Regions from separate parts of the Parafrankia discariae genome, predicted to be linked through region 3. Evidence: predicted binding sites of a transcription regulator. Region 3 holds the regulator's gene; each other region holds the start of a gene.
The links. Region 3 encodes LexA, which represses DNA repair genes until DNA is damaged. Its sites were predicted from a motif close to CGAACNNNNGTTCG; they were not measured.
Positions count from the first base shown of each region.

Region 1: the regulator LexA is predicted to act here: its motif matches at 2,968-2,981, upstream of pcrA (DNA helicase PcrA).
Region 2: the regulator LexA is predicted to act here: its motif matches at 2,147-2,160, upstream of uvrA (excinuclease ABC subunit UvrA).
Region 4: the regulator LexA is predicted to act here: its motif matches at 2,846-2,859, upstream of B056_RS0109835 (HNH endonuclease signature motif containing protein).

Region 1 is NZ_KB891252.1:39,668-44,943, reverse strand. Features, by position in the region: gene guaA (glutamine-hydrolyzing GMP synthase) at 1-382, shown strand, start outside; gene B056_RS0127560 (pyridoxal-phosphate dependent enzyme) at 1,331-2,809, shown strand; gene pcrA (DNA helicase PcrA) at 2,989-5,276, shown strand, end outside.
Region 2 is NZ_KB891219.1:259,518-264,793, reverse strand. Features, by position in the region: gene uvrA (excinuclease ABC subunit UvrA) at 1-2,075, opposite strand, end outside; gene B056_RS0118200 (MBL fold metallo-hydrolase) at 2,392-3,060, shown strand; gene B056_RS0118195 (glycosyltransferase family 2 protein) at 3,073-4,137, opposite strand; gene B056_RS0118190 (TerC family protein) at 4,437-5,276, opposite strand, start outside.
Region 3 is NZ_KB891241.1:188,997-194,272, reverse strand. Features, by position in the region: gene B056_RS0125250 (vitamin B12-dependent ribonucleotide reductase) at 1-239, opposite strand, end outside; gene nrdR (transcriptional regulator NrdR) at 953-1,513, opposite strand; gene B056_RS44745 (LysM peptidoglycan-binding domain-containing protein) at 1,939-2,184, opposite strand; gene lexA (transcriptional repressor LexA) at 3,106-3,849, shown strand; gene hflX (GTPase HflX) at 4,015-5,276, opposite strand, start outside.
Region 4 is NZ_KB891181.1:35,192-40,467, reverse strand. Features, by position in the region: gene B056_RS0109850 (cytochrome P450) at 1-689, shown strand, start outside; gene B056_RS42630 (hypothetical protein) at 686-832, shown strand; partial or broken gene B056_RS44295 (IS5/IS1182 family transposase) at 1,210-1,413, opposite strand; gene B056_RS0109835 (HNH endonuclease signature motif containing protein) at 1,474-2,775, opposite strand; gene B056_RS43555 (hypothetical protein) at 4,562-4,714, opposite strand; gene B056_RS0109820 (glycoside hydrolase family 26 protein) at 5,202-5,276, shown strand, end outside.

The DNA.
Region 1 (5,276 bases), on a different contig from region 3:
CCAGCCGTTCCCGGGTCCGGGGCTGGCTGTCCGCATCATCGGTGAGGTCACCCCCGAACGGCTCGAGATCGTCCGGGCCGCCGACGCGGTCGTCCGGGACGAGATCCGTCGCGCGGGGCTCGACCGGGAGATCTGGCAGGTCTTCGCCGTGCTGCTCGCGGACGTGCGGTCGGTCGGGGTCCAGGGCGACGAGCGGACCTACGGCTTCCCGGTGGTGCTGCGCGCGGTGACCAGCGAGGACGCGATGACCGCCGACTGGGCCCGCTTGCCCTACGACCTGCTGGAACGCATCAGCAACCGGGTCGTCAACGAGGTTCCACAGGTCAACCGGGTCGTCTACGACATCACCTCGAAGCCGCCGGGCACGATCGAGTGGGAGTAGCGGCCCACGGGTGAGGCCACGGTTCGTCCGCGCCGGCGGTGGGACGACGGTTCGTCCGCGCCGCGGGCCGTCCGCCGCGGGCCGGGCGGCTGGCGGCCGGGTAGGCCGGATGGCCGGCGGTGTCCGGCCTTCCGCCGGGTGGTTCCGCCGCCGGCCAGGGCGTCCGTCGGTGGGCCCGCCGGTACGCCGCCCCACCGCCCGGCGGGGCGGTGTTGCGTGGTTCGTGTCCGGGAATTGCCGTGAAATGGTGTCGGATGTTGATTCGCCGCCGGGAAATCGCGTCAGCCGCCCGGCGGAAAGCCGCCGCTTCCGCCGCCGGGCGGGCCGTATTGCGCCCGCCGGCGGTTGTCCGTGCGCGCCGCCGCCCTTCCCGTGCACCGGTCCGGCGGCATCGAGATGCGCCGCCCGTTCCGGGCGACATGTCGCCCGACGTCTTGGTCGTACTTGGCGGTCCCGCATCTCGCCCCGTGGCCATTCGCGGTCGTTCCCGGCGGCCCGGTGTCGGAGACTTCCCGGGCGACTTCCGTACCGTCGAGATCTTTCGCGGACATTCTTGTTGGCGGGTTGTGGGCCGTAAGTCTTGTTTGTGGAGCAAAAAGACGACGAACGCCTCCCGAATCGGGGCATTTAGGGTGTTCTCGTATGTGGTTGACGGCTGTCGGCTCCGGACCCGTCCGTGATCCGCTCGGCGCCGCGGATCGAGGAAGCCCGGCGCCCGGCGGCCCGTACGCCCGCCGTGGCGGTGGTTCGTCGGTGCGGGCGCTGGTTTGACTACGCCCGGGCCGCGGAGCACGCTGGAGGGGTGCCGCAGCACCTCATGGTGATTACGTAGGCGCGTGACCGTCCTCGAACGGGTCGCGCGCCCAGCCCTTCCGCCCTACGGCGGGGGGCTTTTTTGTTTGCCGCGGCCCCAGCGAGGTGGCCGCCGAGCCACCCAGGAGATCTTCGATGACATCACCATCCGTGAGCGGGCCCTCGGCGACCGGCGCCTCGCCGTCCCGGGTGGGCGACCCGGCTGACGCCGACGACGCGGGAGATCGCCCGGCCGCGGCAGCTCCGGTGGCCCCGGCCGTAACCGGGGTCACCCCGGTCGCCGCCCGGGTCGGAGCGCGGCCGGGGCTGTTGCGGCCGGGCGGCCCGCGCAGGGCGTCCAGTCGACGCACGCTCGGGCCCCGGGCGGCCGCGTCCGGCCGGGAGGCGGGGTGCCGCCCGGGTAACGGTGCCACGCTGCCGTCCGGTGTCGCGGTGTCGTCCGGTGCCACGCTGCCGGCCGGAACCGCGTTGCCGGCGGACGCCGCGCTGCCGGCCGGGACCGCGGCACCGGTTGGGGTCGGGCTGCCGGCCGAGGCCCGGGTGACGGGGGCGCCGGCGGTCGACGTCGCCGACGTGGTGGCCGCCGCCGACGGGCTGCGGGGGGTCGCCCGGCGCACCCGGGTCGTGGCCGACGCCGACCTGACCCGACGCACCGGCTCGCCAGTCTGGCTCAAGTGTGAGCACGAGCAGCACACCGGGTCGTTCAAGCTGCGCGGCGCCTATCACCGGATCGCGGCCGCGGGCCCGCGCGCCCGCGAGCGGGGAGTCGTGGCGGCGAGCGCGGGCAACCACGCGCAGGGCGTCGCCTTCGCCGCGGCCCGGTTCGGCGTCGAGGCGACGATCTTCGTGCCGGAGAGCGCCAACCCGTCGAAGGTCGCCGGCACCCGGCGCTGGGGTGCCCGGGTCGAGTACGTCCCGGGCGGGGTCGACGCGGCACTGGCGGCGGCGGCCGCGTTCGCGAGCGCGGGCGGCCGGCTGCTGGTGCATCCCTTCGACGACGCCGCCGTCGTCGCCGGGCAGGGGACGATCGGGCTGGAACTGCTCGAGCAGGTCCCGAACCTCGCCACCGTCATCGTCGGGGTCGGCGGTGGTGGTCTTCTGTGTGGCCTTGCTGTAGCGATCAAGGGCCTGCGCCCGGACGTCCGCGTCATCGGCGTCCAGTCCGCCGCCGCGCCGGCCTTCGCCACCTCCTTCCGTACCGGGCACCGTGTCACGGTGCCCCCGGGCAGCGGCGGCCCGGCGGGATCCGTCGACCAGCCGGGAACCGCGGCCGGGACGATCGCCGACGGGATGGCCGTGGCCGCCCCCGGACGGCTCACCCTCGAGCTCGCCACCCACCTCGTGGACGACGTCGTCACGGTCGACGAGGACGCGTTCTGGGAGGCGATGGTGCTGCTGCGCCGGTCGGGCCAGCGGGTGGAGCCCGCGGGCGCGGCGGGGGTCGCCGCGTTGCTGCGGGCCCCCCTGCTCGCGGTCGGGCCCACCGCGGTGGTGATCTCCGGTGGCAACCTCGACCCAGCCGTCGACACCAGGGTCGCCGCGCTCGCCGCCGGCGCTGACCCGACCGGCGCTGACCCGACCGGCGTCGCCGCGGGCCGTCGGACGGTCGCCTGACAGCCGTCGCGCGAGCGGCGCGGGGACTGCTCGGCCGACTCGCCCCGGCGGTCGTCCGACCCGGCCGCGAGGGCCCGACCGGGGCATGGAAGTGTCGGACCCGCCCGGCAGCATGACGTGGTGGCCGGGGCGGCCGCGGCGCCGGGCGGTTCGCCCGTCGAACGTACGATCGGGGTCTGATGAGCACTCTTTTCGACGACACCTTCGGCCCCGGGGCCCTGGTCGACGGCGGTGCCCCGGCCGGCTCGGGCACCGTGGGCGGCCACGAGCCGCACGGTGATCGTCCCGGCGGCGGGCGGGCGTCCCGCGAGGCCTTCGGCCCGGCGGTGCTCGAGTCCGGCGGCGTCGCCCGCGCCCGGGCACCCCGGCTCGACCCGGACGAACTGCTCGAGGGGCTCAACCCGCAGCAGCGCGCCGCCGTGGTGCACGCCGGCTCTCCCCTGCTGGTCGTCGCCGGTGCCGGGTCCGGCAAGACCCGCGTGCTCACGCACCGGATCGCGTACCTGCTCGCGGCGCGCGGCGCGCGGCCCGGCGAGATCCTGGCGATCACCTTCACGAACAAGGCCGCCGGTGAGATGAAGGAGCGCGTCGAGGCGATCGTGGGGGGCCGCACCCGGGCGATGTGGGTGAGTACCTTCCACTCCGCCTGCGTGCGCATCCTGCGTTCGGAAGCGGGCCGGCTCGGCTTCGCCTCCTCCTTCTCGATCTACGACGCGGCGGACGCCCAGCGCCTCATCACGCTGGTCACCAGGGATCTCGACCTCGATCCGAAGCGGCACACGGCCCGTGGGCTCGCCGCGGCGATCAGCGCGCTGAAGAACGAGCTGGTCGACTGGGAGACGGCCCGGGACAGGGCCACGAACCACATCGAGCGCACCGTCGCCGAGGTGTACGCGGCCTACCAGCAGCGGCTGACCCAGGCGAACGCGCTGGACTTCGACGACCTGATCATGACCACGGTCAACCTGCTCCAGGCGTTCCCGGACGTCGCCGAGCACTACCGGCGCCGGTTCCGCCACGTCCTGGTGGACGAGTACCAGGACACCAACCACGCCCAGTACGTGCTCATCCGTGAGCTCGTGGGCCGCCCGGTGCCCGCGGGCACCGACCCGGCGGCGGATCCCGCCGCCGCCCCGCCCCCCGGTGGTTCCGCGGAGCACGGTGGTTCCGCGGAGCATGACGATTTCACGGAGCACGACGGGGCGGAGTGGCCCGCGGCGGCGGTGCCGCCGTCGGGTGCCGTACCGCCCGCGGAGCTGTGCGTCGTCGGTGACGCGGACCAGTCGATCTACGCCTTCCGTGGCGCGAACATCCGCAACATCGTCGAGTTCGAGCAGGATTTCCCGAACGCGGCGGTCATCCTGCTGGAGCAGAACTACCGCTCCACCCAGACGATCCTCTCCGCGGCGAACGCGGTCATCGCCCGCAACGCCCAGCGCAAGCCCAAGCGCCTGTGGTCGGACGCCGGTGACGGCGAGCGGATCGTCGGCTTCGTCGCCGACAACGAGCACGACGAGGCCGCGTTCGTCGCGGAGGAGATCGACCGCCTCGGCGACGAGAACCTGGCCCGGCCGGCGGACGTCGCGGTCTTCTACCGGACGAACGCGCAGAGCCGCGTGTTCGAGGAGATCTTCATCCGGGTCGGCCTGCCGTACCGGGTCGTCGGCGGCGTCCGGTTCTACGAGCGTCGCGAGATCCGTGATCTTCTTGCCTACCTGCGGGTGCTGGTGAACCCGACGGACACGGTGAACCTGCGGCGCATCCTGAACGTCCCGCGCCGTGGCATCGGCGACCGCGCGGAGGCGATGGTCTCGGCCTTCGCCGAGCGGGAGCGGATCGCCTTCTCCGACGCGCTCACCCGGGTGGACGAGATACCCGGCCTGGCCACCAGGTCGGCCCGCTCGATCCGCGATTTCGTGGCCCTTCTCGACGGCCTGCGCGAGCAGTTGCCCGCCGGCCCGCTGGCCGTGATCGAGGCGGCGCTGGAGCGGACGGGCTACCTCTCGGAGCTGGTCACGGAGGACACCATCGAGGCACAGGGCCGGGTGGAGAACCTGCGTGAGCTCGTCGGGGTCGTCCAGGAGTTCACCGAGCGGCGCCCGGACGGCACGCTCGCCGAGTTCCTGGAGCAGGTGGCGCTCGTCGCCGACGCCGACCAGATCCCCGACGACGACGGCTCGGACGGCGTGGTCACGCTGATGACCCTGCACAGTGCGAAGGGCCTCGAGTTCCCCGTCGTGTTCCTGACCGGTCTCGAGGACGGCGTCTTCCCGCACCTGCGCACGCTCGGGGATCCGACCGGGCTGGAGGAGGAGCGTCGGCTCGCCTACGTGGGTGTCACCCGGGCCCGGGCCAGGCTCTATCTCACCAGGTCCCAGGTGCGCAGCGCCTGGGGGCAGCCGGCCTACAACCCGCCGTCCCGCTTTCTGGGGGAGGTGCCGGATTCGCTCGTCGAGTGGCGGCGGCT
Region 2 (5,276 bases), on a different contig from region 3:
CGGACCGCCTTGTCGAGGTGCTCGAGACCGGACACCGTGCGGTGCCGGCCCGGTACCTCGCGGGCGCCGTTGAGGTGGTTCGCGAGCACGCTGGCGAGGATGTCGTTGACCAGTGTCGACTTGCCCGAGCCGGAGACGCCGGTGACGGCCACCAGGCAGCCGAGCGGGAACGACACCGTCACGTCCCGGAGGTTGTGCTCCCGGGCGCCGTGCACGGTCAGCGAACGCGACTTCGTCGGCGCGCGGCGGATGTCGGGCACCGGGATCTGCCGCCGGCCGGAGAGGTAGGCGCCGGTCATCGACTCCTCGCTGCTCAGCAGCTCCTCGACCGGGCCGGAGACGACCACCCGACCGCCGTGCTCGCCGGCGCCGGGGCCGATGTCCACCACCCAGTCCGCGGCGCGGATCGTGTCCTCGTCGTGTTCCACGACGATCAGCGTGTTGCCGAGGTCGCGCAGCCGGACGAGGGTCTGGATGAGACGGCGGTTGTCCCGCTGGTGCAGGCCGATCGACGGCTCGTCGAGCACGTAGAGCACGCCGACCAGCCCCGAGCCGATCTGGGTGGCGAGGCGGATGCGCTGGGCCTCCCCACCGGCGAGCGTGCCGGCGGAGCGGTTCAGCGACAGGTAGTCGAGGCCGACGTCCAGCAGGAAGGCGAGCCGGGCGTCGATCTCCTTGAGAACCCGCCCGGCGATGGTCTGCTCCCGCTCGTTGAGCTCGACCTCACGCAGGAAGCCCGCGCACTCCCCGATCGACATCCCGGAGACCTCGGCGATGGAGCGGCCGCCGAGGGTGACGGCCAGCGACTCCGGTTTGAGCCGGGCGCCCCGGCACGCCGGGCAGGGCACGTCACGCATGTAGCCCTCGTAGCGCTCGCGGCTGGTGTCGGACTCGGCGTCCGAGTGCCGGCGGCGCAGGAAGGCCATCACGCCCTCGAAGGACGTGTAGTAGGAGCGCTTGCGGCCGTAGCGGTTCGTGTAGCCGACGTGGATCTCGGTCTCGCCGCTGCCGTGCAGGATCGCCTTGCGGGCGCGTTCCGGCAGCCCCTCCCACGGGGTGTCCATCCGGAAGCTGAGGTCCTCGCTGAGCGCCGTCAGCAGCCGCTCGAAGTACTCCTTGTTGTGCCCGCCGGCCCACGGCTGGATCGCGCCCTCGGCGAGCGAGAGCGTCGGGTCGGGCACGACGAGGTCGGGGTCGACCTCCTTGCGGGTCCCCAGCCCGGTGCACTCCTGGCAGGCCCCGAACGGCGAGTTGAACGAGAACGACCGCGGCTCCATCTCCTCGAAGGAGAGGTCGTCGTACATGCAGGCCAGATGCTCGGAGTACATCCGCTCGCGGTCGGGGTCGGCCGGGTCGCGGTCGACGAAGTCGAGCAGCACCAGGCCGCTGCCGAGCTTGAGCGCCGTCTCGATGGAGTCGGTGAGGCGGCGCTTGGCCGACTCCTTCGCGGCGAGCCGGTCGACCACGACCTCGATCGTGTGCTTGCGCTGTTTCTCGAGCTTGGGACGCTCGGTGAGCGCGACGACGGTGCCGTCCACCCGGACCCGGGCGAAGCCGGAGCTCTGCAGCTCGGCGAAGAGGTCGGCGTACTCGCCCTTGCGACCGCGCACGACCGGCGCCAGCACCTGGAAGCGGGTGCCCTCGGGGAGCTCGAGGAGGCGGTCGACGATCTGCTGCGGGGTCTGCCGGGCGATCGGGCGGCCACACTTCGGGCAGTGTGGATGGCCGACCCGCGCGTAAAGCAGCCGCAGGTAGTCGTAGACCTCGGTGATCGTGCCCACCGTCGAGCGCGGGTTGCGCGAGGTGGACTTCTGGTCGATCGAGACCGCCGGTGACAGGCCCTCGATGAAGTCGACGTCCGGCTTGTCCATCTGGCCGAGGAACTGGCGGGCGTAGGCCGAGAGCGACTCGACGTACCGGCGCTGCCCCTCCGCGAAGATCGTGTCGAAGGCGAGGCTCGACTTGCCCGAGCCCGACAGCCCGGTGAAGACGACCAGGCCGTCCCTGGGCAGGTCGAGATCGACGTCACGAAGGTTGTGCTCACGTGCTCCGCGGACGACAAGACGGTCAGCCATCGTCAGGTCCCTCGTGGTCTTCGGTCGGGTGTGGGTGGCGCCCGGGCATGGGTGCCACGGCGGCGCCGGATCAAACGCGCGTTCGAACCCGTCCGACGCTACACGCCCGGGCCGACGCGCCCGCACCGGCCAGGCCCGGCTCCGGCGAGGGAACCTCGCAGCCCACATCGTTGTTCCGACCAGGACACACGGCGGTCACGCCGATCAGAATGGACGCGCTCCGTGGGTCACTCCACGCCGCCGGGCCGCCACCGCGGCGGTCCGGGGCCGGACGATCCGCGCGGACCAGGCCACACAGAGATCGAGGAGAACCGTGATGAACATCGGCGCCGGATACACGGGCGAGGTCACCGTCGGCGGGCCGGCGGACACCCGCGAGCTTCCGGACCTCACGATCACCAAGGTGGCGGTCGGCCCCTTCGACAACAACTGCTATCTCCTGCGCTGCGCCGCGACCGGCGAGCAGCTGCTCGTCGACGCGGCGAACGAGACCGACACTCTGCTGCGCCTCGTCGGCGACGGCGGGCTGGCGACCGTGGTGACGACGCACCGGCACGGTGACCACGTCCAGGCGCTCGAGGACGTCGTGGCCGCGACCGGGGCGCGCACCGTGGCGCACCCGCTCGACGTGCCCGCCATCCCGGTCCCGACGACGGACCCGGTCGTCGACGGCGACGAGGTGCGCGTGGGCGAGGTCACCCTGCGGGTCGTGCACCTCGTCGGGCACACGCCCGGGTCGGTGGCCCTGCTCTACGACCGGGACGGCGCCGCCCCGCACCTGTTCACCGGCGACTGCCTGTTCCCCGGTGGCCCCGGGAACACCTTCGGGGACGCCGCCGCCTTCGCCACCCTGATGGACGGCCTCGAGGCCAAGGTGTTCGGTCCGCTGCCCGACCGGACCTGGATCTATCCGGGCCACGGAAAGGACACCACGCTCGGCGCCGAGCGCCCGCACCTGGCCGAGTGGCGCTCCCGCGGCTGGTGACGCGCCGGACCGTCAGCGGTACCCGGCGGTCACCTGTGACGACCGGTCCGGGTGGGACGTGAGGGACACCCGGGGAGCCGGTATCTCTCCGGGCGCGCCGGCCCCGGGCGCCGCGGTGTCCAGCCGGCCCAGGTCATGGCGGGTGCCGACCGGAACGGCCCGCCAGCGGGACCGGGTGGCGGGCTCCCAGCGCGGCTGGGCCAGACCCGTCACCAGGCCGGACAGGATCCGGGAGGCGCGCAACGCGTCGTCGGCCCGGCCGGTCGCGAGCTTGCGCAGCGCCAGCGCCACGAGCTGCGCCATGTGGACGGCGAGCCAGCCCCGGCCGAGCGTGTCGCCGTGGCGCCGCGCGTAGATGGCGGCCGAGCGGCCGAGTTCGGCGTACATCAGGCCGGCCCGGCCGACCGTCCCACCGCCGATGTGGGTGACATGGCAGCAGTCGTCGATCCAGGCGATACGGCCACCCGCGGCGCGCAGACGGGCGAACAGGTCGGTTTCCTCGTAGTACATCCAGTAGGACGGGTCGAAACCGCCCAGTCGCAGGAAAGTCTGGGTACGAATCGCGAAGAAAGCCCCGACGGGATAGCAGAGCTCGGGCCAGCGTTCGACCGCGGCGGCCTCACCGCGCACCGCCGTGTACGCATTCGTCCGGATGTTGGGAAGCACCGCCGTGCTCCGGCCGGAGCCGCCGTTGTCGCCCCACACCGGGAAACCCACCACGTCCGCGTCGGCGGGCATCGACCCGAGGACGTCGGGAAGCAGGTCCCGGGTGCCGCCGGGCATGGTCACATCGCTGTTCACGACGAGCAGCCACTCGGGTGGGGACCCGGACCCCGGCTCCCGGGCCGGCCCGGGCCGCAGCGCACGGAGCACGGCGATGTTCACCGCCGTTCCGTAGCCGACGTTCCCGTGCCCCTCGTACAGCTCGACGTCCGCGGGCAGGTCGTCGTGCACCGTGCCGGGTCGGTTCTCGACCAGGGCGACCCGGCAGCCGGAAACCTCGGCCAGGGTCGCCAGAAGACAGTGGAGCTGCGGTGATCCACCATAGGAGACAACAACGGCCAAAAGGTTATGCATAGTCCGCCTTGGACGAGAAACAGAGGGATTTGGGACACCCGGACGATCCCGGCTGCCACAAAACACTAACGTGAGCGCCACGGTGTCACCCACAGGACAATCGGCGCGTCGCCGAGTATTAATTCGTATTAATAATGAGCAGCTCTCGCCGGCCCGGCGGACCCGCCGTCCGGAAGCCGCCCGCGGCCCCACCAGGCCAGGCCGGGCCGGCCCGGACCCGCCCACGGCGACGCGGGGCGAAGCCCGCCGGCCGGCCCGGACCGGGCCCGCCTGAACCGGGCCCGCCCCGCCGCCGGCGACTAACGTCCGGGGTCCGCCACGTTGGCCGCCGGCGCGTCGACCCGGGTGTCGACCCGGGTGTCCGCGCCGGTCACCGGACGATCGCCGGCGCCGATCCCGCCGGCCCCGCCGTGGCCGTGGTCGTCCTGGCCGTCGTCCGCGTCCGCGGCCGGCGGCTCCGTCGCCAGCGACCAGACGATCGACCCGGCCAGCACCACCGCGATCACCACGAGGGACAGCCAGATCGGCATGTGCCAGACATCGGTGAGCAGCATCTTCACGCCGATGAAGGCGAGGATCACGGCCAGCCCGGTCGCCAGGTGGTGGAACTTCTCCATCAGCCCGGAGAGGAGGAAGAACAGCGATCGCAGCCCGAGGATCGCCAGCGCGTTCGCGGTGTAGACGAGGAAGGTCTCGTTCGTCACGCCGAGCGCCGCCGGCACCGAGTCGAAGGCGAACAGGACGTCCGCGGTCTCGACCGCGACCAGCACGGCGAGCAGCGGGGTGGCGATCAGCTTGCCGGCCCGCCGCAGGATGAAGTGCTGCCCCTGGTAGTCATCCGTCACCGGGACCACCCGGCGCAGCAGCCGGACGGCCCGGCTCTGCCCCGGATCCAGGTCGACGCCGTCGTCGCGGACCATCTTGAACGCCGTGTACAGCAGGAAGGCACCGAAGATGTAGATCACGAAACTGAAGTTCTCGAGCAGCGCGATGCCGGCCGCGATGAACAGGAAGCGCAGCACCAGGGCGCCCAGCACGCCGTAGAACAGGACGCGGTGCTGGTACTCCCGCGGGACCTTGAAGTACGAGAAGATCAGCGCGAAGACGAACAGGTTGTCGACCGAGAGGCTCTTCTCGAG
Region 3 (5,276 bases):
CCGCGGAAGTACTTGCTGGCGACGATGTTGGAGGCGTTGACCGACCAGGCGGTCGGGAACTCCACCCCACGCTGCTCGAAGTTGATCGATCCGTCCCGCCAGTTCGTCATGACGACGTCCCGGGACTCCCACTCCACCTCGTCGTAGGGGTGGACTCCGGGCGTGGTGCGAACCCGCCGGATCTTCAGCCCGGCCACCTTCGCGGCCGATCTGTTCCCCTTGCCGCGGGTCTCGGTCATAGCGCTCCTCGTGTTCGCGTTCGACGGGTTCAAACAGCGGCCACCGGGCTTACGTGCCCGGAGCAGGCCTGGTCAGGCATGGTCCGGGCCAGATCCGGCCCGGCGCCGGCAGTGCAGGGTGGGATGGCCGGACCAGCTGTTCCGCTGATCGGCCGGGTGCGTGTGGTCTGAGACGGTGTGTATGGCTTGAGGCCGTGCCGGACCTGGCCGGGCCCTGACAGGCACAGCGGGCACCGCGGCGTACCCGGGGGCCGGTCCGGCTGGTGGCGCTCGATGCCCGTGGCCGCGCCGGACGGGATCGGGTCGGGGGCGGGCGGGGGCACTGGTGGTCGGGTCCGAACATCAGGTGCGAAGGTGCTGGCCGCGGCGCGTGCGCCGATGCCTGTAATACGTGCGCCGTGGGCGGCTCCCGTGACCTCAGGCAGTACACGGACCACCGCCGCCCGAAACCGTCACGACTCCGGGACCGGTGGGGCTCCGAGGCGGGTGGGGCTCCGGTTCCGCACCGACACGGCTCCAGGCCGGTTCCGTTCCAGGCCGGTACACGGGCCTGGAGGCTCACCGGAGCGCGCCGCGGGCCTTTCTCGCGACCGGCCCCCGTGATGCCGGAGTCGGCAGGCGGCCCACCGGCCCGGGTTCGTGGGGCCGGCGCGAATCGGGCTGGATGACTGGTGGGACGCCCGGATCCCGGTTCCGGGACCTCGGGCCGGCCGTCAGGGGCCGGCCGCCGCCCGTGGGCCCGTGGTCACCGGAACGACGACGGCTGAGGCCCGGGTGGCCGCCGACACCGCGGTCGGCTTCCCGGCGGCGGGCGGCTCGCCGCTGCCAGCCGACTCGGCGCGCAGGGCCGCGATCGCCGCCTCGAAGTCGCCGAGCGACTCGAACGCCAGATAGACGGAGGCGAAGCGGAGATAGGCCACCTCGTCCAGCTCCCGGAGGGGGCCGAGGATCGCTCGGCCGACATCCTCGGCGGCCACCTCCGCGGAACCCGAGGAGCGCACCGTCTCCTCGACCCGCTCCGCCAGCAGCGCCAGATCGTCCGACCGGACGGGGCGGCCCTGGCACGCCTTGCGCACTCCCACGATCACCTTCGCGCGGCTGAAGGGCTCGGTGGCCCCGCTGCGCTTACGGACCCGCAAGGAGGCCTCCTCCATGGTCGTGAACCGACGGCCACAGGCCGGACACGACCGCCGGCGCCGGATCGCGGCGCCTTCCTCGGCCTCCCTGCTGTCGACGACACGGCTGTCGGGATGCCGGCAGAAAGGGCACCGCATGGTCCGCTCCCCTCAACCCCGGGCAGGCTGGCCCTGCCGCCCGCGGGGTGCGTCCGACTGGGTTCCGTCACTTCGACCGACGGCCCTGTGGACAGACGGTCAAGGCTCTGTGGATTACCTGTGCAACAACCTGTGGATGACTTGCGGTGCTGCAACTACAAGATGTTGTGTCCACCGTAGCGCACACCACCGACAGATCCGACACCGGCCCCTCCGGCGCGTGTGGTCCTCGGGTGTGTTTTCGCCAGCCCGCGCCGACGCCACGACAGGCCGTGACACCGGCCCGACACACCCTCGGCGGCGACAGCCGGACGTGCCCCCGGCAGGGGCCATCCGCGACATCTGGCACGCCGAGCGCACCGGGCACGCCGAACCGCCGCGCTGTCGAGCCCTCGGGGCCCAGGGGCCGCGGCAGGGGAGCCGGGTCAGGGCAGCCGGAGCTCCTGACCGGGCATGAGCGTCACCGTGTCGAGGCCGTTCAGGGTCATGAGCCCGCGGACGGTGTCGCGGGCGTCCGCCTCGGGGGCGACGTCGTGGGCGATCTCCCAGAGCGTCTCCCCGGACCGGACGACGTGCGTCCGGTAGCTCACCGGGACGCCGGTGAACGCCTGTGACGTGGTCACCAGCGCCAGAGAGAAGACCAGGCCGAGCAGGGTGCTCGCCAGCGCCACCACGACGATCCGGCCGCGCCTGGTCAGCCGCAGCGGCGGCCGGGCGCCCGGCCTCCCCCGCCGGCCGGCCCGCGACCCGGGTCGCGGACGGGGCCGCGGACGAGGCGGACGAGGTTGTGGGCGAGGTCGCGGGCCGGGGGCCGGCTCGGCCGGGGCCAACCCGACGGCGGCCACACGCCACCACATCCCGGGCATCTCTATGACGCTGGCCCCGCGTCCTCCGGCCCCCTCGGACCTCGACTCACCGCGCCGCCCGGACTCGCCAGGCGGGGCCGTGGCGACGGGAGCCGCCACCGGCAGACCACACCGGGCGCCACGAGAGCGGACCGGGTGCCCTACCGGCACGCGACCCACACCGCGCACCGCCACCCCCCGCACCCCGCGACCACGAACGGCGACTCCGCCCACCGCGGCCCCGCGCACACCGCGCGCTCCGCGCACGCCCCGCGCACCCGTCGCCACCCGCGGACCCTGCCGCGCCGCGCAGCCGCGGGACACCGGGTGACCCCGTCGAACCGACGCATTCCCACCGGCCGCACCGCCACCGTCGGTCATGCCAACCTCCCAGGCACGAACACTTGTTCGATCGAACGCCTGAGCGATTCTTGCACGGCCGCCACGCACACTTCCCCCGACACGCTCGAACAGACGTTTGAGATTCGGCGATCGGCCGACTACCGTCAAGGACGATCAGTTGTGGACGATCGTGCGAGATCGACCGCGAGATGGACCGCGAGATGGACCGAGCACGAAGGACCCCACCAAACCGATCAGCCGAACCGATAAAAAGTTACTAATCGGACAAAGCATTGGAACGACCGGGTGGGTGTTGGCGGAGCCGGGCCGTCGACCACCCGGTCCGCGGCAGCCGCCGGTGGCATCATCCACCAGGCGGAAGCATCGACAGGAGAGCGGTAGGCGATGACCAGCCAGGAACGGGGTACCCGCCGAGGTGACACCCGTGGCAACGTGCGGGACTTCCCCGACAGCCCCGCGGACGCCTCGGGCCTGACGCAACGGCAGAAGAAGGTACTCGAGGTCATCCGGTCCGCGGTGGAGCGGCGCGGATACCCGCCGAGCGTCCGGGAGATCGGCGAGGCCGTCGGCCTGACCAGCACCAGCAGCGTGGCGCACCAGCTCAAGGTGCTGCAGGAGAAGGGGTTCCTCCGGCGCGACCCGAACCGGCCGCGGGCGATGGAGGTGCTTCCGATCGGCGGGGCGAAGACCGGCGGGCGCTCCCGCGCGGGTGCCGCGGCGGCACCCGCCGGGGCCACGGCGCTGGAGGCCGGCACGCCGACCTACGTCCCGCTGGTGGGGCGGATCGCGGCCGGCGGGCCGATCCTCGCCGAGCAGGCGATCGAGGACATCTACCCGCTGCCGAAGGAGATCGTCGGCGAGGGCACCCTGTTCCTGCTCAGGGTGGTCGGCCAGTCGATGATCAACGCCGCCATCTGTGACGGTGACTTCGTCGTCGTCCGGCAGCAGCCGGTGGCCGACAACGGCGAGATCGTCGCGGCGATGATCGACGGAGAGGCCACGGTCAAGCGGTTCCGGCAGCGGGACGGCCGGGTGTGGCTGGCGCCGGAGAACCCCACCTTCTCGGACATCCCGGCCGAGGACGCGACCATCCTCGGCCGGATCGTGGCGGTGATGCGCCGGGTCTGATCCCGGCGCGCGGCCGGCCGGGCAGGGCGTGACAGGCACCGGTCAGACGTCGGACGTCTGACCGGTGCGGTGTTCAGGCCGGGCGGCGGTGTTCAGCCGGCTGGTCCAGCCACCAGCCGCCCAGCGAGGCTGGCTGGCAGGGCCGGGCGGCTGTCAGGGCCGGTGTCAGGCGCGGAACGGCTCCAGCTCGGCCGCCAGGCCCACCGGCACACGTGCGGCGACCTCGGTGCCCCTGCCGGTGTGCTCGACCCGGAGCACCTCGCCGATCTGGTGGATGCGGGAGACGAGATCGCCCCTGGTGTAGGGGACCAGCAGCGACATCTCGACCTCCGGGTGCGGTATCCGCGCCGAGAGCGCGTCCACCAGCTCCTGCAGCCCCGCCCCGGACCGGGCCGAGACGAAGACGGCGTCCGGCACCGCCTGGCGCAGGACGGCGAGCGTGGTCGGGTCGACCGCGTCCGTCTTGTTGACCACGATGAGCTCGGGGACCCCGGCCGCGTCGATCTCGGCGAGCACCTCGCGCACGGCCGAGATCTGCCCCATCGGGTCCGGGGCCGAGCCGTCGACGACGTGCAGGACGAGGTCGGCGTCCACCACCTCCTCGAGCGTCGAGCGGAACGCCTCGACGATCTGGTGCGGCAGGTGGCGCACGAAGCCGACCGTGTCGGCCAGGGTGAACACCCGGCCGTCGGGCAGCGTGGCCCGGCGCACCGTCGGGTCGAGGGTCGCGAACAGCGCGTCCTCGACCAGGACACCCGCCCCGGTCAGCCGGTTGAGCAGCGACGACTTCCCGGCGTTGGTGTAGCCGGCGATCGCGACGGCGGGAACGGCGCCGCGGCGGCGCGACGACCGCTTCGTCGCCCGGACGGTGGCCATCCCGGTGAGCTCACGGCGCAGCCTGGTGATGCGCGCGCGCAGCCGCCGACGGTCGGTCTCGATCTTCGTCTCACCGGGGCCGCGGGTACCGATCGGTGCCCGGCCGCCGCTGGCGGCCTGCCGGGACATCGACTCACCCCAGCCACGCAGCCGCGGCAGCATGTACTGCAGCTGGGCGAGCTCGACCTGCGCCTTGCCCTCGCGCGAGGTCGCGTGCTGGGCGAAGATGTCGAGGATCAGCGCCGTCCGGTCGATCACCTTGACCTTGACGACCTCCTCGAGCTGGCGCAGCTGGCCGGGGGTCAGCTCGCCGTCGCAGATCACCGTGTCCGCGCCGGTCGCCAGCACGATCTCGGCCAGCTCCTTGGCCTTGCCGGAGCCGACGAAGGTCGCCGCGTCGGGCCGGTCCCGGCGCTGCACGAGCGCGTCGAGCACCACCGACCCGGCGGTGGTCGCGAGCGCGGCCAGCTCCGCCATGGACGCCTCGGCCTCGACCTGCGAGCCCGACGTCCACACCCCGATCAGAACGACCTGTTCCAGGCGGAGCTGGC
Region 4 (5,276 bases), on a different contig from region 3:
TGCCCAACGATCCACAGGGCAAGGAGTGCTGGGCCGGGCTCTCCGAGTGGATCAACGACTTCGTCGAGCGGCGGCGGGCCCGCCCACCCCGCGGTGACGTTGTCGACGCCCTGCTCAAGGCGGAGTTCGAGGGCCGACCGCTCACCCAGCAGGAGATCGTCGGCATCGTCCAGCTCGTCATCCTGGGCGGGCTGGAGACGACGGCCGGCGCACTCGGTCTGATGCTGCTGCGTTTCACCCGGCAGCCGGAGATCCCCGCCTACCTGCGCGCGCACCCCGAGCGGATTCCCGCCGGGGTGGAGGAGCTGCTGCGCCTCGACGGGCCGTTCATCGCGATCGCCCGGACCGCCACCCGGGACATCGAGCTGAACGGAAAGCGGATCAGCAAGGGCGACCGGGTCCTCATCTACTGGGCCTCGGCCAACCACGACGACGCCGAGTTCCCGAACCCGAAGGCCTTCGACGTCGACCGCTCACCGAACCGCCATCTCGCGTTCGGCGCCGGGCCGCACCGCTGCCTCGGCTCGAACGTCGCCCGGCTGAACCTGCGGATCGCCCTCGAGGAACTGCTGCGGCGGATGGACGACATCCGCCTCCGCGAGGACGCCGACATCCATTTCCATTCGACGCTCACCCGGGCGCCCCTGCATCTCCCCATCACCTTCACCCCCCGCAGAATTGACCGGTGACGACGGATGACCCCGTGGAGAACGCCCTGCTGGTCGATGACGTCCTGGACAATCCGGTCTGGGCGGCACTGACCGGACCACACGCCTCGTTCGCCGAGGCCGACAGACGGGCGCGGCGGCGGGCGCGGACCCGGACATCGTGATGCTCGGCGCCGACGACGTCCCCGAGATGCTCGACCTGACAGGGACAATGCGGCGATCAGACGAAATGCCAGGCGCGCGTCACTGGCCCGGCGATGTCCACGGTGACCGTGTCTCCCTGACTCGCGGCGACCTGGCCGAGCCGGTACGGGTAGGCCCAGGAGTGCCGTGGTACCCATCGCGGTGGCGAGCCAGCCAGCCGACGTCATCGCCGAGCAGGTTGCGGCACAGATCGAGAACGCTCCAGCCAGGGCACGGGCGTCGGGCGCTCACGGGCAAACAGCTCCGCCGCGTCCTCCACGGGGCTGCCGGCGGTCATCACCAGCCGATCGTCCGTCCTCCGGCTATCCCACGGCAACCGTATTTGCCGCCACAAAGATCTAAAGACGGTGCCGACCCCGGCCCTGAAGCCGGCGGCGAGCTTGGTGTAGGTGTGTCCGCAGCGCGGGTGTACCAGCATGAGCAGGGCTTGGCGGTCCACGGGCAGGCGCCGCCAGCGGGTGCCGCGTTCGCGGCGGCGGGTGTTCAGCAGGTCGGTGAGGAAGCACAGGGTGCGGGTGGACAGGGCGGTCTCGGTCGACAACCCGTCTACCAGGAGCTTCACCTCTTCCCAGACCCGGCCTCAACGCCCGCACTGCCGCGATCAGCCAGGTCGACAAAGGTCCACGGTGTTTCCCGACGATTCACCGCCGCCCGCTTTCGCCGTTCCAGCGCTTTTCTGTGGTTCGATGTATGAGTGAGGGTTGGTGACAAGCGTCGCCCCGAACGGACCCTTCCAGACAAAGATCCCTTCCTGCGGCTGGGTCACCTCCCAACGACCAGAATGTTTCATACGGTGGTGCTTGCGACACACCGGTCCGAGATTCCGGGTGAGCGTCGGCCCACCGCATCCGTGCGCGACCGTGTGATCGATGTCGGCACGTTGCGACGTACGCGCGCACCCCGGGAAGACACAGTCACGGTTTCGCGCCCGGACGTGGCGGGCCTGGGCCGCGGTCGGGAAACGCCGGTCGGCGATCTCCACCAGCGCGCCTTGAGGATCAGTGAGGATCCGCCGCCATGTCGACCCCGGCCGGGCAGCCATCTCCCGGGCCACTGCGGCGGGAATCGGACCGTATCCGACGATCTCCCCAGGCTCCTCCGCCAACCCCAGCAGGACCGTCACCGGGACCACGACCTGCACCTCGCACGGCAACGGCACCGCGTGCTCGGCACGCCCGCAGAGCAGATCGACCAAGACATCCGCGCGGATCTGATCACGGCTACGGGAATCCCCGGCAGCCCGGCACGCGGCGATCCCCTGCGCGATCAGATCAACCCGCCGGTAGCAGGCCGCCGCCTCCTCGGCCGGCAGCACCGCGGACAGGCAACTGACCCCGTCCTCCCCCGGCGACACCCACACCCGCCGTTCCTTCTTCCGCTCCTGTGCCCGTTCGGCCGCCCCGGCCGGGTCCAGCCTGTGCACGGCACGGCGGCACCCCTCGGTGAACGCCCCCCGGTTCACCCGCGCACCACCAGCCAGCACCCGCGCCTCGACCTGCGCCGCGAGCGAGTCGTCCAACGGGCGCACCGCGTTCTCCAGGGAGCGCAGTCGCTGCAGATCCAAGATGCCGGTACTCAGCGCCTCCAACGCGTGGGGCAGCCGGCTCGCCACCGTGCACGCGAACAGCAGCTGACTCGCCGCGGACTGCGGAGACACCCCCAGCACCGCCGCGACCTCCTCCGGCGCGAACTCCTCGAACAGAACCTCCCCGCCCGCTGTCGGGGGCCGCAGGCTGGCGAACTGCGCCAACAGCGTCAACAGATCCGCGTTCCCCGCCGCGATCGACCGCACGGCCGCGCCGATCCCCGCCAGCAGCGCACGCACCCGTGCTTCGAACACTCCCTCCTGATCCGACGACTCGACCGGGCTCGCACCACCCTCGTCGACCTCCGCACTCCGCATGGCTGTCACTCCGCAAACGGCTGTCGTTCCGCAAGCTTTCATGGCACAGACATCCACCTCGCGACCTTATCGAACATACATTCGATACTAGAGGTGCGCACCCCATCCCGACAAGATCGAATCCGACGAGACCACGCCGAGTTCACATTCGCCGCGATGGATTCCGCGTTTCGAGCAACAAACAGGAGGTGAAATCTACGGAATGGCTGATGTTTCCCATTGACGTGGTAGCGGCGAGACGCCCGAGGTCCCGCGGGTGCAAGCTTTGCCGAGACCGCCAGTTTGAGACGGAGGCCATAAGGAACATCCGGAGGAGGCACACCTCGCACATCCCGTTTCCACCCTCGGATAGCCGATATCTTTCCGGCCGGGCCGGGCCCGTAGTCCTCGAACGAGCAATTCGACAGGGTCACCGTGAGCGCGGTCCCATATGGCGGCGGTTCCGAGCGGGAACGGACAGTCCGGGCGGAGAAAGATATCGGGGAAAATATATTGAGCCGGGCCTCCGTCTGGCTTCCGATGTTTGTTCGTCGAGCGGCGGACGGATCAGTCGTCAGGCGATACCGCCGGCCGGCGCGGCAGTACCGGGTGCGCGGCAGTACCGGGTACGCGGCAGTACCGGGTACGGCGGTGTGCGGCACTCGTGAACGGTCTCCGCTCGGGTCAACCGCAGCGTGGCAGGACCGTCGACCGGGGATCCCGCGCCACGGATCCAGCCACGCAGGCCCGCGGGTCCGATTTGATCTGCGCTCGTCGCCTCGCGCGGCGGCGGACCGCTCGAGACCCGGTGGGCGAGCGACACGGCGGACGCAGGGGTGGGGTGCCGGGCCCTCCAGTTCCCACGGACCACCGACATCGACCGTGCTCCGAGATGCCCGCGGCCTGCGAGGGGGTCCCGGATCCACGGAACACCATGATCCACTTAGCTGTGGACGGCGGGATTCGGACGACGGGGTCCGGACGGCTGAGGTGCGCACGGCCACGACGTCGAGCAGGCGACGTGTGCGGGAGCAGCGGAACTCAGGACCACACCGTTGGTGAGCGCCCGGTGGTGGTGGCCGAGGGTGACGGATTGTTGAGTGTCAGCCAGGGTTGCTTCGTAACAAGGTTGCGAAGATGAAACCGGCGCCGACCGGCGGTAGCGCCGCTACGGCAACACGCCACCCGGAGTCCGGCAGGTCCCCGGCGCGGGCGGTGAATGTGGGGTGGGGGCTCGATGGGGGACGTACGTGCAACGGCACGAAGCAGGTAACGCGCCGCCGACAGCGGACGCGGGTCGGGACAGTTTCGACGCGCACCAGAACGTCGGCGCCCAGGAAACCACCGGCACACGCCGGAACACCGGCTCGGGCCGGAAGGCCGACCCAGACCGGAAAGCCGACCCAGGCCTGAAGATCGGCCCAGACCGGAAGGCCGGAGCAGGCCGGTCGGCCAGGCCAGGCCCGGCGGCCGCACCAGAGCGCAAGACCACGCCAGAGCGCAAGACCGCGACGGGTCAGCAGGCCGGGTCCGGCCGGTCGGCCAGGCCAGGCCCGGCGGCCACACCAGAGCGCAAGACCACGCCAGAGCGCAAGACCGCGCCAGAGCGCAAGACCGCGGCGGGTCAACAGGCCGGGTCCGGCCGGTCGGCCAGGCCAGGTCGAGCTGCCGTGCCGGGGCGGAGCGCCGGGCCCGGCCGGAACAACGACTCGGCCCCGAGCACGGGCGGAAGCAGGGCGACCGGCATGAGCCGGAGAGCCGCCGCCCCAGGCGACGTGGTGACCGACACCGTCGAGGTCATCACCGCTCAGGACATCACCACCGGGGCCACCACCGCCGAGATCGCCGGCACCACCTCCGAGACGGGCACCACCTCCGAGACGGGCACCGCCTCCGAGACGGGCACCGCCTCCGAGACGGGCACCGCCTCCGAGACGGAGACCGCGTCCGGATCAGGCACCGACCCGGTACCTTCAGGCGGAGTCGCCTACGGAGGCGGCGCGGACACGGATGGAGCCGGTGAACGTCTCGGTGAGGCCGACGATGGTCGCGGCGGCGCCGGCTTGAACGGTGCCGGGACGGGCGGGCCCGCCGGGAGTGGTGCGGACAGGGACGTGATGGCTCGGACCCGGCCATATGAGCTCCCCGCGGCGCCGCACTCGCCGATGCGGCCGGAAAAGACTCTCGCCAGCCCGGCGGTTCGGACCAGCCCGGCGACTCAAACCAGTACCGCGACTCGGGTCGACTCAGCGGCTCAGACCGGCCCCCCCGGCCTGGGCGGCGCCGTGAGCGAAGGCGGGAGCTCGGCTGGAAGCACCGGCGAGAGTCCCGTTCCGGCCGGGCCTGAGCCCGGGGCCGGGAGCCGGGGGAAGGACGGCCACCGCGGCGGTAGTCACCGCGGTGGGGCGGCCCGCCGCGGTGGGCCACGCCGACGGCGTCGCCGCTCAGTGTTCGGGGTCGCCGCCGCCGCGATGGTCATCCTGCTCGGCGCGATCGGCCTGGTGACGCTCACCGGCGGCCCG